Regions from separate parts of the Providencia sp. PROV004 genome, predicted to be linked through region 1. Evidence: predicted binding sites of a transcription regulator. Region 1 holds the regulator's gene; each other region holds the start of a gene.
What was found. The regulator Fur, encoded in region 1, represses iron uptake genes when iron is present. The targets are predictions, from matches to a motif close to ATAATAATGAGAACNACTATCAA.

Region 1 (4,225 bases):
TAAAACGATTAATTTCACACATCCAAAATTCAAAATCACTTCGACTTTAGATTACGAGTCAGAAGCCGCCATTATGGAGAATATGCCATTAATTACTCAAGGAAGAACCGTCATTAGCATTGCTCACCGGCTAAATACGATTATGCACGCTGATAGGATATGTGTGATTTGCCAAGGAGAAGTACACGAGATGGATACCCACGAAAACTTACTCAAATCAAATGGTTTATACGCCAATTTATGGCACCAGCAGACACAATAATACGAATAAAAAAGCATCACGCTTATAGCAAGTGGTGCTTTTTTACCAAAAGCGCTCATTTTACAATCAATTAAACCCAATCATCATTGATGAAGCTATAGCACAAGGGGATTAGCTAGGGTATCATGGCGCGCTGAATTACTGGCACACCCTTTTAGCAGTTATAGACATGGCAAAAGAACAAACGGATCGAACGACACTAGATTTGTTCGCTGAGGAACGAAGGCCTGGGCGACCTAAAACAAGCCCGCTATCACGGGATGAACAACTGAGGATCAACAAACGCAACCAACTGAAACGAGATAAAGTGAAGGGATTGCGCAGAGTTGAATTGAAACTGAACGAAGACGCTGTCGCGGTATTGAATCAGTTAGCTGAAGATAAAAATATAAGCCGTAGTGAATTGATCGAAGAAATTTTGATGTCACAACTTGAACATGTTGATACATCAATACTCAAGTAACGTTATCTTGATAAATCACACAAATTTGACAGACTTAGCAACATTTTTTCGCCAAAATAAGGCGTAATATTCTATCTATTTTCGTTCTAAACGGGCTATAGAAGGCGAATTTTCACCTCTAGCTCTCTTAGAAAAACAAGAGGTTAATCACTTTATGGCAGTCATAGGCATTTTCTTCGGAAGTGACACAGGTAACACAGAAAATATTGCCAAAATGATCCAAGAAAGATTAGGCAAAGATGTAGCAGAAGTTCACGATATCGCGAAATGCAGCAAAGAAGATATTGAAGCTTTTGACATTCTACTTCTTGGTATTCCAACTTGGTATTATGGTGAAGCCCAATGTGACTGGGATGATTTTTTCCCTACTCTCGAAGAGATTGATTTCGAAGGTAAACTTGTCGCCTTATTTGGTTGTGGAGACCAAGAAGACTACGCTGAATATTTCTGTGATGCTATGGGTACGATCCGCGATATTATCGAACCACGTGGTGCTGTTATTGTTGGTCACTGGCCAACAGAAGGTTATCACTTTGAAGTATCCAAAGGCATGGCAGATGACAACCATTTTATTGGTTTAGCTATTGATGAAGATCGTCAACCTGAGCTAACTGATGAACGTGTTGATGCATGGGTAAAACAAATCTCTGAAGAAATGTCTTTAGCTGAAATTTTAGGCTGATAGACTACATAAAGAACCCTTACCCATAGATTACACCACTGTCTTACACAAAATGACCCCCCTAAGCCAGTGGCGTAGTCTAAAATAACCGATAAGGTATCCTAATAGGATAGGTTCTCAAGAGATTATCAAAATAATGAGACAATGCATGGTTTCTATTTTTATTTTCCATGCCTATAATTGTAAATCAGTTTAGAAGACAACTGTATTGATGTTAAAAATGTCTCATTATTGTTAAATTTATGATTTAAGATACAGGACAAACCCGCATGACAGACAACAATAAAGCATTGAAAAATGCTGGACTCAAAGTCACTCTTCCAAGATTAAAAATTTTGGAAGTACTTCAAGAGCCTGAGTGCCACCACGTCAGTGCGGAAGATCTCTATAAAAAGCTGATCGATATGGGTGAAGAGATCGGGTTAGCAACTGTATACCGCGTGTTAAACCAGTTTGATGATGCCGGTATCGTAACCCGTCACAACTTCGAGGGGGGTAAATCTGTATTCGAACTAACTCAGCAACATCACCATGACCATTTAATCTGTTTAGATTGTGGAAAAGTGATTGAGTTTACTGACGAATCCATTGAAACCCGCCAAAAGAATATCGCTGCTCGCCATGGCATTAAACTATCTAACCATAGTTTATATCTATATGGTCATTGCGCAGATGGTGATTGCCGTGACAATGCTGACGCACACGAAGCAAAAGAGTAATAGTATTCAACCATCGTTGATGAAACATCATGGTTAAAAATGCCAAAACCCTGATAATACAATTTTATCGGGGTTTTTTATTTTAAGTATTAATATTCCCTTTTTTACTCGATTAGTGATAATTGTTAGTAAGTAACTTAAACACAATTATTTATCACTGTATTTTAGCAACAATGCAAGATTTTTATAAAAACTATAATAGTTGCAATTCAAATCAAAACCCTTATATTATTTCAGAGATAAATATATTCCGTTATCTAGAATAATACTTTACATATCAAAGTGGTATATAAATAACATCATAGATGATTCCAAACATTTCATACTATTTAAAATTATTTAATTACCTTGCTATAATTTCAACTCCAAATTAGAGAGTTAATGATCCAAATGTAGTCATAACGTTAAATCATCATTTAAATGCGTAATTACATTTATTGACTAAACTAATTGAGTACTTGAGTACTTGAGTACTTGAGTACTTGAGTACTTGAGTAATTTGTAAGAGATTAACTGATGAAAAAAACCTATCTTTTTCTCAATACAAGTTTTTTCTTCTGGTTTCTTACTTTAATAGGGTGGTTTTTTAGCTATTCGTCTATCACCTTATTTTCGTTTGTATTATCAATACTGTTCTTGATCGTATACTTCAATCAAAAAAAGGTAAGTAAAATGTTCACCAAAAGACAAAACAAGCCCACGCCTACAGCGACGTCCCCTTCTATAAGTAATGAGCCTGAAGTGACTACAAAAATAGAAGAACAAATAACACTGTCAACTCCGACTATTAGTGAAGAAAAATCGAATACGATTATCTCTAGGGACGTTATTTTTGAAGGAAATATTACGTCTAATGAGCAAGTGCATATCTATGGGAAAGTCATTGGAAATATAACAGGAAAAGAAAATACGGTTAAAGTTATGTTAAACGGCCAAGTTACGGGAAATATCACCTGCAAAGAACTGGTGGTTAATGGTCGTATTGAAGGTGAATGCTTATCTGATACTATTTGTATTGAAAATAATGGGGAAATCCACGGTACTATCCATTACAGTAGTTTATCAATTAAAAAAGGGGGAATTTTATCTGGCCAAGCACAAGTTAAAAACCCACCCCATCAATCAGAAAAAGTTACCGTATTAAAAGATAAATTAAAACAAGATACCCTTATACTCAATGAAAGTGTAAATAACGCATCCTTGTAATCAAAAATAAAATAAGGTGAATAAATTCACCTTATTTTTAACTCTTAATATAAGTGTTTATTCTTGTCTTAATATTCCATTCAATATTAAAAATATATGGTAAGCCTTTAGCTATCAGGGCAAATGACTGCTATAGTTTCTTTATAGCAGTCATTGCTACTAAAGGATTTTACTAATTAGAATACCGTGAATGGCATCATCACCATAAATTTAATATCTTTTTCATCTTGGAAGATATTTCCGTAACCACCGCCATAGCTCGGAATATCTGTATGGTTATCATACTTGGTAAAATGCAGTTTAAATAGCGTATCTTTTGCTCGACCTGATTGTACGGTATATAAAATATCAAAGTTCCATGCACTTTCTTTTAAGCGTACATCCTGAGCATATTGGCTATTAGTACTTGGTTTAGCATCCCATCCATAAATATATGAGGTTCCAACCTTCCATCCAGCTAAGTCCCAATTTTTTAAATCATACATAACACCGGCCATAACGGCTTTTTCATTATTAGCATTCCAATCCGAACGGCCATCCCACCAAATGTCCATGCGACCATTTGATGTTGCCCAACCGGGGGTCATACGCTGCAGGAAATAACCTTGGTTACCTTTGGCTTTTACATAGGTTCCTTCTAATTTAAAATCAAATTCATCGTAAGTGTAGCCTAGTGTCATCGCTTGCAACCAAGCTAAACCGTCATAAACATCGTTAACTCCACCGCCTGAAACCTTATCTTTTGCACCATAAAATTGATAAGACATACGTAAGTCACGGTCAACAACAGGAACTGCATAGGAAACCTTGGCAAAATATTGATCCATATAGCTTTTAGCTTGCCCATATGCCCCTTCTAAGACTAAATTGTTTTTAAAGTCATATTTAAAGCC
Region 2 (4,225 bases), 1.6 Mb from region 1:
TCTAAAAACTTGCATTAAAATCTGTTATTTAACTCACTAAGTTAACGTTGTTGAGGATATTGTGAAAATATGTGATTCATTTAACGGTGATATTTTGTGGTAACGTTTACACTGGCTTCGTGATCATTTGGCGAAGGAATTTGATTATGCAAACTGAAGGGGTTGGGTTAAGCACATTAGATTACGGAATATTCATTCTGTATGTGCTTATCATTATTAGTGTGGGTCTTTGGGTTTCTCGAGATAAAAAAGGACAAAAAAAAGGTACAAAAGACTATTTTCTGGCAGGAAAAACATTACCTTGGTGGGCGATAGGTTCTTCACTGATTGCGGCAAATATCTCTGCAGAGCAGTTTATTGGTATGTCCGGCTCTGGCTTTTCAATTGGTTTGGCCATCGCATCCTATGAATGGATGGCAGCACTAACTCTGATTATTGTCGCAAAATACTTTATGCCCGTATTTATTGATAAAGGTATTTTTACTATTCCAGAATTTGTTGAAAAACGCTTTAATAAAACGTTAAAAACGATCTTAGCCGTATTCTGGTTAGCATTATTTATCTTTGTTAATTTAACTTCAGTTCTCTATTTAGGGTCGTTAGCATTACAGACAATCCTAGGCATTCCAATGCATTATGCTATTTTTGGTTTAGCATTATTTGCAGTGATTTACTCTCTTTATGGCGGGCTATCTGCGGTTGCGTGGACGGATGTCGTACAAGTTTTCTTTTTAATTTTAGGCGGTTTTTTAACCACAATAATGGCGGTGAGCTATATTGGTGGTGATGCGGGTTTATTCGCGGGTATGAGCCGTATGGCAAGTGAAGCGCCTGCACATTTTGAAATGATTTTAAGCCAAGACAACCCGCAATTTAGCAATTTACCCGGTATTGCCGTATTAATTGGCGGACTATGGGTTGCCAATTTATATTACTGGGGCTTCAACCAATATATTATTCAACGTGCATTAGCGGCCAAATCAATTAATGAAGCGCAAAAAGGCTTGGTTTTTGCGGCATTTCTCAAACTGATTGTCCCAATCCTTGTTGTTGTACCGGGTATTGCTGCATTTGTGATTGTTTCTGACCCTGCATTACTGGCGGGATTAGGAACAATGGCACAAGAGCATATGCCAACACTGGCCCAAGCGGACAAAGCCTACCCATGGTTAACTCAATTCTTACCTGTCGGCGCTAAAGGGGTCGTATTTGCGGCATTAGCTGCAGCTATCGTTTCTTCTTTAGCTTCCATGTTGAACTCAGTGGCAACTATTTTCACCATGGATATCTACAAAGAATACATTGCTCCATCAACCGCGGATCATAAGCTAGTGAATGTCGGCCGGATTAGTGCAGTTGTTGCGTTAATTGTGGCATGTTTTATCGCACCATTATTAGGTAACATTGGGCAAGCTTTTCAATATATTCAAGAGTATACGGGGTTAGTTAGCCCTGGTATTTTAGCGGTATTCTTACTAGGCTTATTTTGGAAGAAAACCAATGCAAAAGGTGCGATTATCGGTGTGCTGCTCTCAATTCCGTTTGCGCTATTCTTAAAACTGATGCCGTTAGGTATGCCATTCCTTGACCAAATGATGTACACCTTCTTCTTTACTGCAGTCGTGATTGGTTTAATTAGCCTGACAACGGCAAAAGAAGATGACTGTGAGGGGGCGATTATTTTAACGTCCGAGACCTTTAAAACGTCGACAGGTTTCAATATCGCATCCTACGCAATTATGGTTATCTTATGTGTGCTATATGCGCTGTTCTGGTAGTGCAATATTTCTAACAACCTGATAAGTAAATGATAGCACTAGGCGGGAAGGAACACTCCCGCCTTATTTTTTGCATTTATTAACTTAAATAATGACCTAACATTAGTATCGAAATCATTTTCGTTATTCTCGCTGAATAATCTCCCTTCTTTATGTATGGTTAATTGTATCTAAATTGATTTTTTTAATAACTATTTGTTATAAGTAAATATGCCAAATTGATTTTAATTTGACTTATTTTTAGGAATAATACTGAGACTTATTATTATTATCATTGGAACTATTTTGTGAAAAATTTAGGTTTATTTCGTTTACATCAGGTTGCCATTTTCACCTTGTTAGCGCTGGCTGTTCAAAACCAATCCATGGCAAATGAACAAAATAGCGACAAACAAGACTCTTTCATTGTCAGTGCACAAGCACTCAAAGTGAATACTGCGCTGCAAGAAACGCCAAAATCTGTTTCAATTATTACGGAACAAGATTTGACCATACATGCTCCGCAAAAAATTGATGAAGCACTTCGCTATACCTCGGGGGTTGTTGCACAACCTTATGGGGCTGATAATGATACGGACTGGTTCAAAGTTCGCGGTTTTGATGCCGCAACTTATTTAGATAATAGCCGGTTATATCGAGATGGCTACTACACTTGGCTACTTGAACCTTATGGATTGGAAAGTATTGAAGTCGTGAAGGGGTCATCAGCCGTTCTCTTTGGCGAATCCACTCCTGGAGGCGCTGTTAACTTAGTAACGAAAAAGCCATCTATTAATGCTAAAAATGAAATATTTTTAGAAGCGGGTAATAACGATCATCAAGCGCTAGGCTTTGATCTTTCTACAGCATCAGCCGATGCAGGTGCCCGCTACCGTTTAGTGGGAACGATGAAAAAATCGGATGGGGAACTCAAAGGCACGGATAATAAACGTATTTATCTGGCGCCAAGTGCGGCATTTGACTTGTCTGATCAGACTGTACTTACGTTAATGGGAACGTATCTGCACGATGATGGTACGCCCACGAATCCTTTTTTCCCAGCGGCGGGAACATTAATTCACTCTAATTACGGTAAAATTAAGCCATCAACCAATTTAGGTGAGCCTGATTACGATAAATACAAGCGGACTCAGTTCTCAGTGGGTTATTTATTAGAACATCAATTTAATGATGAGTGGCGTTTTGCGCAGCGTGTAAATTATGGTTACAACGACCTAACACTCAGAAGTGTTTATGCTTTCTTTAATGCAGACCCTACCGTGCAGGAATTGGGGCAAGGTATTGTTTTTCGCGATGGTAAAAACCAAAGTTTTAGTTTTGATAACAATATCGTCGGTGAATGGGATAGTGAGCGGTTTGAAAATACCTTACTTGCGGGTATTGAATTCCAATATCATCAAACCAAAGGCGATGAACAGGATAATTATGCTTTTGGTAAAATTAACCCTTGGAAGCCAGTTTATGGGCACTATACCCCACTTGACCCATCAAATAACATTCATCGCACTATTGATAAAACACAAGCTAGTATTTATTCACAATACCAAACAAAGCTTGATAGCAAATGGATTGGGGTCGTTGGTGCACGTTATGATTGGGTAAAAACTGAAAATAAAGCACATAAAAAAGCAGAAGATGAGTCTAGAAATGATGGGCAGATGAGTTTAAATGCGGGTTTAATGTATATTGCTGACAATGGCATTTCACCTTATTTAAATTACTCTCAATCTTTTGAAGTTCAATCGACAATCGACCCAACAACCCAAAAACTATATAAACCACTTAAAGGTGAGCAATTTGAAGCAGGTATCAAATATACACCTTATTTTATGGATGGTTATTGGAATATTGCTTGGTTCGATATCGAACAAAAAAATGCGTTAGTCACAACTCCTGAACACCCTGTTGCAACACAAACAGGTAAAGTCACTTCACAAGGTATAGAAACAGAACTATTTGCAAGTGTTACTGATAATTGGGATATTAAAGCGACATACACTTATACCAATGCGAAAACAGATCAAACAGGTGGTAAGGGACGTAAACAGGCTGGTATGATCCCCAAACATATGGCGACTGTCTGGACTGACTACGAAATTCCAATCGTGAGTAACCAGTCGTTAAAACTCGGAACTGGTATTCGCTATTATGGTCAATCAAAGGATAACCCAGCAAGCAGCAACCTTTCTGTTCCTAGTGCGACGCTCTGGGATATGGCCGCGATATATCAATTATCGAACAATTGGCAGTTCCAGTTCAATATGAATAACATCCTCAATAAAGAGTATGTTTCATCCTGTGATACCTGGTGCTATTACGGCCAATCGCGCTCATTTGTGTTACAAACAAAGTACACTTGGTAATTTTAAAAAAGGCATGCTAATAATGTTGGCATGCCTTGAGTCCTTTCTATGTTTCGATTAGCAAATATTAATATCGTTCGCGAT
Region 3 (4,225 bases), 2.2 Mb from region 1:
CTACAAATTAAATTCGCTCAAAAGCTAATTGTAAGTCGTGAATTAAATCATCGGTGTGCTCTAAACCGATATGCACTCGGAAGAAGGTGCCTTCTTTTGGTGAAAAATCATACTGCCGCATACTGAGCAAATCTTCTTTTTGGTATCCCAAAATCAGCGATTCAAAACCCCCCCATGAATAACCCATTTTAAAATGATTAAAATTATCAAGAAAAGCGGTAAATTGCTCCGTGGTTAAGCGTGATTTTAGTTGGAAAGAGAACAGACCATTAGAGCCTGTAAAATCACGAATAAAGAATTCATGACCCGGAGAATTCTCAAGTGCCGGGTGAAAAACCTGTTCAACTTCAGGACGTTGCTGTAACCAATTAGCAACTTGTAAGCTATTAATTTGATGCTGTTTTAATCGAGTCGGTAATGTATGCAGGCCACGATTAGCCATATAAACAGTGTCTGGGTCAGCTGTTTGACCTAAGAGATAAGAATTTTCACGTAATGTTTCAATACAGCGTTGGTTTGCCACAGCAAGGCCGAGCATTCCGTCGGAATGGCCATTGATATATTTAGTTGCTGATTGGATTGAAACGTCAACATCAAATAATAATGGTTTAAGTAAGACGCCCGCAGCCCAAGTGTTATCAATCATAATGACAATTTCAGGCGATTTAGCACGTATAGCTTTTACGATTGCAGGTAAGTCATGAACTTCCATGGTGATAGAGCCGGGGGATTCTAAGAATACAATACGTGTATTGGATTGTATTAAATCAGCAATCCCCGTTCCGATTAGGGGATCAAAATACGTGGTTTGGACATTTAACTTAGTGAGAATATTGTCGCAAAAATTTTGGGTTGGGTCATAAGCTGAACCGGTAACAAGGATATGTTCGCCTGCAGAGATAAAGGACAAAATGGCATTGGTAATTGCGGCAGCACCTGAAGGGTAAAGGACACAACCTGCACCTGCTTCTAATTCTGTCATGGCTTCTTGGAAAGCAAAATGTGTTTGCGTACCACGGCGTCCATAAAATAGTACGTTATTTGCACGATGGCGAGTTGCATGTCGTTTTTCTTCAAGCGTATCAAAAATAATAGAAGAAGCTCGTTGAATAACGGGGTTTACTCCTTTTTGTGTGTATTTAGGGTTTCGCCCAATATGAACTAATTGTGTTTCAGGTTTTATGTCTGCCATGATTTTTCCCTACACAGGATGTGAACTAGTTAAACTCAAAGGTGATTTATACTAAGACGTTAAATGATCCTGATAGAAATGTAACCTGAGTATTCTTCAACTTTCAATTCATAGGTAAGTCTCATTTTCTCAGGTTGCGTATGAACACTTAATTGAGCTATGAATTATTAAGGAAAATAACCGCATAATAGAGAAGGACATGTTTGTCTAAACGCAAAAAAATATAAAAAAATCGCGAATACTAATGATAATTACTATCAATTCGCGCTGTGTTTGATATCATCAGCACCGTCTTTTTGAAAAGAGACGGACAGCGCGAGTCAAATTTCGCTTTTAAAGGTTAGTCGATGAATGGCACAATCATCGATATGAATTTTATTATACAACACTAAAAAGAGAGTAAAGGCCAACTGATGCGTAAACTAACAGCTTCTATTCTATTGGCGTTCGGCTTGATGGGTACGGCAGTCGCTGAAACCACACCTGCAACAACACCAGCTGCGTCTCAAAATACACCATCAACACAACCGGCAGTAAACCCGGCTGCACCAACAACAACACCAAGTGCTGAAGTTGCATCAGTACCCGCTGAGCCTGTACAAGGCGAAGCTGTGAACACAACAGTTGTTAATGAAAACATTGAAATTGCAACAGAAGCACCAACAGGAGGTTTTGATCAAGACTTATCTGTTTGGGGAATGTACCAAAATGCAGATAACGTGGTTAAAACCGTTATGATTGGTTTGGTGATTGCTTCTGTTATTACATGGGCGCTATTTTTCTCAAAAGGTTTGGAGATTTTAGTTGCTCGCCGTCGCTTAAAAGCAGAAGCGAAAGCGATTGCTGAGGTAAAATCACTTGATGAGGCGGTCAGTATTGCAGAAGGCTTCAAAGCAAATAGCATTACTCGTATGTTATTAAATGAAGCTGTTACTGAGCGAGCTTTATCAGCGAATAGCTCTGATTTATCAGGTACAAAAGAGCGCACATCATTCCGCCTAGAAAGGGCTGTTGCTGCTATTAGCCGTTATATGGGGCGTGGCAATGGTTATTTGGCTACTATTGGTGCGATTTCTCCATTCGTCGGTTTATTTGGAACTGTCTGGGGGATCATGAATAGCTTTATCGGGATTGCCCACTCACAAACCACTAACCTTGCTGTTGTTGCGCCAGGTATTGCAGAAGCATTATTAGCAACAGCAATCGGTCTTATTGCCGCTATCCCTGCGGTTGTGATTTATAATATTTTTGCTCGTATGATCAACAACTATCGTGGTCAAGTAGGAGATGTCGCTGCTCAGTCCGCATTGTTACTGGGGCGTGATCTTGATCTGGCAAATAGCAAAGCAAGGTAATTATTATGGCAATGCGTTTAGGTGACGAACAAGACGATAGCGGTGAAATGCATGAAATTAACGTAACACCTTTTATCGATGTTATGTTGGTTTTATTGATTATCTTTATGGTTGCGGCACCATTGGCAACAGTTGATATTAAAGTCGACTTACCCGCCTCGACAGCGAAGCCGCAGCCGCGTCCAGAAAAACCCGTTTTTTTAACGGTGAAATCGGACAGCCAGCTTTTTATTGGGGACCAAGCTGTGACAAAAGAACAGCTTGCTTCTACACTTGACCAAGCAACAAGTTCTAATAAGGAAACGACAATCTTTTTCCAAGCGGACAAGAGTGTTGATTATGAAACTATGATGGATGTAATGAATGCATTGCGTCAATCTGGGTACTTGAAGATTGGTTTAGTGGGTATGGAAGCAACAACTTCAAAATAAGCGAATTACATCGTATAAACGCGTTTTATCGTTAAGGGTAAAACGCGTTTTTTTATTATCTAACTATGCCTTAAGGTAAGCCTGTGGCGATCTAATTTACCTTTGGCACTATTTTTGTCTATCTCATCACATTTATTTTGCTAATTAGATTTCTTTTTAAGAATTTTATTCTTATTTGACGCTTTCTATTCGTAATTTGATAGGCTGGGGTGGCTATTGCACTCATTGTTTCACTCTATTTAGGATATTTTTGCTTGTATTTTCTATAAGCAATGAAACATCTTATTAATTTTTATAATGAATCATTGTTTGTTTTTTCTTTATTATCACAGTAATGTCTATTGATTTTACCTTTTTTACTATTTATCTATTAGTTACATTGATTCATTTTCTTGGTTTTTTAATTTTTAAATGCGAGTTAAATAGCATATTAATGCTGATTATTTTATCAAAAGTGATGCAATAGCGATGTGAAACTTAACTAAAAATAAACCATATTATAATTAAGGATTTATGTGGGGATCATTTTTAATCTATTTGACCTAATTCCTTATTAAATTGGTGGTTATTTTGTAAGGGAAGGATTCATCAGAAAAGTTATTATTTATCATGAGCCTGATTGTTTTTATATTTAATTCGTAGGTTAATAAATTTTAATTACGTAAATACCATTAATATTTATAATTGAAAAATATGTAAGTTTTATTAATGTTCAGAAGGTTTTATTATTCCAGAAAATATATTTGTAAAGCTATGTGATATATATTAATTAATATTAAATTTACTTTTAAATTTTAAGTAAATTGTTTTCTATAAAAAATGTAAATTGTTTGTAATATCTTAACTATAGGTTAAATATTTTGCCTGATTTCGTTTTTTTTTAATGTATCTATTTGATTTTAATTGCTTTATTGCATGGTTTTTGTAGCTTGTCATGAAAATAAAAAAACACTTGCGCAACAAAAGTGTTGCGCTATAATGCAACCAATAACATTTAGAAACACTTTTAAATACTTTATTATACTGAGTTATCTATTTTTATAATTTACTTATGCTAGGGAATCAATAAGGCCAATGCTAATTTGGAAATAATACAAAGTTAGTGAACGTTTAGGCCTTTGTATTAAAAATAGTTATAATTACTTAACAAGTAGGTCAGCTAAGTGAACGTATTTATACTGTGAGATAAGTGTTATTACTGGAGTCAAATGGGCTGACTACAGACTACGCATAGCAAGCGTCGCCGT
Region 4 (4,225 bases), 440 kb from region 1:
CCTTTGCCCGCAGTATGACGAATGCGGAAATTCCATTAAGTGTGATCACCGCACTAATCGGTGCCCCCATTTTTGCACTACTGATCCATACATTAAATAAAAAGGTGGCCGATTTATGATCCAAGTTGAACACCTTAATTTCAAAATTGCACAGCGCCAGTTATTTACGAATTTAACTTTTCAGCAGCCCAAAGGCAGCATTGGCGCGATTTTAGGGCCGAATGGCCGTGGAAAAACCACCTTATTAAAACTCTTGCTCGGTTTACAAAAAGGAGCCACTGGCAATATTTCACTAAATGCCCCCGTCGCTTATGTTCCACAGCTTAGTGGTTCACTATTTCATTATTCTGTTCGCACCATGGTGAGTCTCGGGCGTATTCGTCACTTGCCGTGGTATGCCTCACCCAATGAAAAAGATAACCAAATTGTAGAGCGGTGTTTAGCGTACTTAGGCATAAGTAATTTTGCGGGCCAACCCTTTAACTGTCTCAGTGGAGGGGAAAAACAAATGGTTATGATTGCGAGAGCATTAGCCAGTGAACCAAAAATTTTGATTCTGGATGAACCGACATCCGCGTTGGATCTTGCCAACCAAGACAGTGTGCTCAGCGTTTTACGTGATTTAGCCATACATCGCGGAATGACCATCTTATTTACGAGTCATTATCCACAGCATGCGCTGCATATCGCTGACTATTCATTATTGCTGTTTAACAGTAGCGGCTGTTTATTTGGTGAAACTGAACAAATTTTAACGGAAGAAAACCTGACACAACTGTACCAATTACCTGTTGCAATTACGCCAATAGACTATCAAGGCCGGCAGACCCAAGGGGTCATTCCGCTATTTAGATAACTGAATGAAAATGATTAAATTAAGGAATATAAACGATGAGCAATAACACAATAACACCCGCAGAAGCGCTGATTATCAATCAGTTAATTAATTATACCGAACAAGGTATTGCAAGCCGTGTATTAGCGAAAAATGGTGGGGGGAATATCACCTTATTTGCTTTTGATAAAGGCCAAGCGCTCTCTGAACACAGCGCCCCTTTTGACGCCATTGTGATGGTTGTTGAAGGGAGTTTACAACTCACCATCGAAGGTAAGCCAGTGACGGCTAAACCTGGGGAAATTGTCAGAATGCCGGCTAATATCCCTCATGCGGTAGATGCACTTGAACCCGCAAAAATGCTGTTAGTTATGTTACGTGAGCCTGAAATGGCTTGTACACACTAACTTGGAGGTGCAAATGGACCAATCATTTACTGCCCATGAAGCAGGGCACAAATTTCTAGCTCGTTTGGGGAAAAAACGCCTACGCCCAGGAGGGAAAGAAGCAACCGAGTGGTTACTTAGCCAATCAGGATTACATAAGAACAGCCAAGTTCTTGAAGTTGCGTGTAATATGGGAACCACAGCTATTGAAATTGCCTCTCAATTTCATTGCCATATTACAGGTATTGATATGGACAAACAGGCGCTTGCACAAGCACAAAAAAACGTTGCGAATAAAGGGTTAACAGAATTAGTGACAATTCAAATGGCAGATGCATCGAAATTACCGTTTGAGGATAACAGTTTTGATGTGGTCATTAATGAAGCCATGCTAACCATGTACGCTGATAAAGCGAAAGCAAAGCTATTGCAGGAGTACTATCGAGTACTAAAGCCAGGCGGATGTTTATTAACCCATGATATTGCATTTAAGGATGCCCAAGCTGTCCAAAATGTCGTTTCTCAAATGCAACAAGCGATTAATGTCAAAGCGCAACCATTACCGGAAACACAGTGGGTGGAATTATTCCAACAAGTGGGCTTTCAGCAAGTGGTATCCCATACTGGCCCAATGACGCTATTATCGCCAAAAGGGTTAATTTACGATGAAGGTGTATTCGGTGCGCTAAAGATTATCCGCAATGCATTGAAGAAAGAAAACCGTCCTCAATTTTTGCGTATGTTCCGTCATTTTCGGCAAAATCGTGGAAAATTGAATTATATTGCAGTCGTTAGCGTGAAGTAACCTATAGGAAGATCTTACGCAGGGATGCGTGATTTGTATTTTTATGTTGAATAACCTTATATTTTATATTGCTAATAATAATAATTCTTATATTTATCTTGATTCTTAGTTACTGTTGATAATAATTATTTGATAAAATAATAAATAGTAATTTAATCATGCATTGTGATTTATTTTTTAGATTCAATAACAGCAATTCTAATAATGTAAAGGTTTAATTTAATGAAAATAAAGCATTTTTTTATTATCTCTCCTTGCTTTTTCCCTTTTATTTCCCCCTCCGTATTTGCCGCTGATAAAAAAGAAGAATCCATAACCGTATCCGCTACACGTGGTTATAAAACCGTTTCAGAAATGGCGCAAACCACATGGGTGATTGATAATGCTGAAATTGAACAGCAAGCTGAAGGTGGAAAAGAGTTAAAAGATATTTTAGCGCAGCTTATTCCAGGAATGAGTGTCAGTGGCCAAGGGCGGACAAACTATGGCATGAATATGCGTGGCCGTTCAATGATTGTGATGGTGGACGGGGTACGCCTTAACTCTTCTCGTAGTGATAGTCGCCAATTAGATTCCATCGATCCTTTTAATATCAATCATATCGAGGTTATTTCAGGTGCAACGGCGATGTACGGCGGTGGCAGTAGTGGTGGCTTGATTAATATCGTGACGAAAAAAGGCCAAGAAGAAAAACAGGTTTCTCTGCAATTAGGTGGAAAAACAGGCTTTAACAATGGTAAAGATCACGATGAAAATGTTGCCGCAGCAGTAAGTGGTGGTAATGAGAACGCTCACGGACGAATTTCTGTTGCTTATCAACGCTATGGCGGTTGGTATGATGGCAAAGGTAATGCGATTAATATTGATAATACCCAAACAGGGCTGCAATTTTCTGATCGTCTTGACGTGATGGCATCAGGTACTATCAAAATCGATGAAAAACAACAGCTTCAAGCCGTTTATCAGCATTATAAAAGTGAGTCTGATGGTAAACACGGCCTCTATTTAGGAAAAGACTTTTCCGCGGTTAAAGGACAAGGTGAAGCTTATAACAGCAGTAAATTAAGCTCTGATCGTTTGCCAGGAACTGAGCGCAATTTGCTCAATTTACAGTATTCAAATGCAGATGTGTTTGGGCAAGATTTTGTTGCTCAAGTTTATTATCGTGATGAATCACAAAAGTTTTATCCCTTCCCAACCTTGACTGGCAAGGATGTTACAAGTATCAGCTCATCGGATCAAAAAACCAATTTTTATGGAACCAAGCTGACATTCAATAGCCAACCTATCGATGAATTAACGTTAACTTATGGTGTGGATGCAGAGCATGAGCAATTTCGTGCGAATCAAATGTTTTTTGATTTAGATAAAGCGAAAGAATCAGGAGGAATGGATTTAACTAAAGCTTTCCAAATCGGCCGCTATCCAAGTTATACCACCACCAATATGGCGACATTTTTACAAAGCAGTTATGACATTACGCCGATGTTCACGTTAAGCGGTGGTGTGCGTTACCAATATACTGAAAATAAAGTGGATGATTTTATTGGTTATGCGCAGCAAGAAGCGATTGCTAATGGTAAAGGTAAATCAGCGGATGCAGTACCGGGTGGGAAAACGGATTACAACAACTTACTGTTTAATGCAGGGCTGCTGGTTAACCTAACTGAAGAGCAACAAACATGGTTTAATTTCTCTCAAGGCTTTGAAATTCCTGATATTGCTAAGTATTACGGAACAGGTGACTATGCGAAGACCCCAGATGCCAATGGCCACTACCATCTCAATAAAAGTGTTAACATTAATGATACCAAGGTAAAAGGAATTAAGGTTAACTCGTTTGAGTTAGGATGGCGTTACACAGGGGAAAACCTGCGCACACAAGTTGCCACCTATTATTCGTTGTCTGATAGAAGTTATGGTATTAATAAAGATGATATGACCATCTATATGAAAACCGATAAACGCCGTATTTATGGGGTTGAAGGCGCGGTGGATTACTTCTTTGCTGATTCAGATTGGAGTGTAGGAAGTAATTTCAATCTACAAAAATCAGAAACTAAAGTGGATGGTAGCTGGGAAAAATGGAGTGTTGACTTCGCGAGCCCGTCAAAAGTGAATGCTTATATTGGTTGGGAACCGAATGATTGGGCACTACGCTTACAAAGCCAACAAACATTCAATTTAACGGATGCGGCA

Region 2: a site for Fur is predicted at 2,025-2,047, ahead of FVA69_RS06800 (TonB-dependent siderophore receptor). Genes of this name have one in related genera too.
Region 3: a site for Fur is predicted at 1,431-1,453, ahead of exbB (tonB-system energizer ExbB). Genes of this name have one in related genera too.
Region 4: a site for Fur is predicted at 2,101-2,123, ahead of FVA69_RS16595 (TonB-dependent siderophore receptor). Genes of this name have one in related genera too.

What each region holds. Positions count from the first base shown of each region.
Region 1 is NZ_CP042859.1:3,195,697-3,199,921, forward strand. Features, by position in the region: partial or broken gene FVA69_RS21745 (type I secretion system permease/ATPase) at 38-262, shown strand; gene ybfE (LexA regulated protein) at 432-725, shown strand; gene fldA (flavodoxin FldA) at 880-1,407, shown strand; gene fur (ferric iron uptake transcriptional regulator) at 1,677-2,126, shown strand; gene FVA69_RS14630 (bactofilin family protein) at 2,799-3,332, shown strand; gene chiP (chitoporin ChiP) at 3,509-4,225, opposite strand, start outside.
Region 2 is NZ_CP042859.1:1,558,411-1,562,635, forward strand. Features, by position in the region: gene FVA69_RS06795 (sodium/sugar symporter) at 147-1,778, shown strand; gene FVA69_RS06800 (TonB-dependent siderophore receptor) at 2,066-4,141, shown strand; gene FVA69_RS06805 (ABC transporter ATP-binding protein) at 4,190-4,225, shown strand, end outside.
Region 3 is NZ_CP042859.1:784,883-789,107, forward strand. Features, by position in the region: gene metC (cystathionine beta-lyase) at 8-1,192, opposite strand; gene exbB (tonB-system energizer ExbB) at 1,606-2,547, shown strand; gene exbD (TonB system transport protein ExbD) at 2,553-2,978, shown strand.
Region 4 is NZ_CP042859.1:3,638,628-3,642,852, reverse strand. Features, by position in the region: gene FVA69_RS16615 (FecCD family ABC transporter permease) at 1-119, shown strand, start outside; gene FVA69_RS16610 (ABC transporter ATP-binding protein) at 116-856, shown strand; gene FVA69_RS16605 (cupin domain-containing protein) at 892-1,242, shown strand; gene FVA69_RS16600 (class I SAM-dependent methyltransferase) at 1,256-2,026, shown strand; gene FVA69_RS16595 (TonB-dependent siderophore receptor) at 2,249-4,225, shown strand, end outside.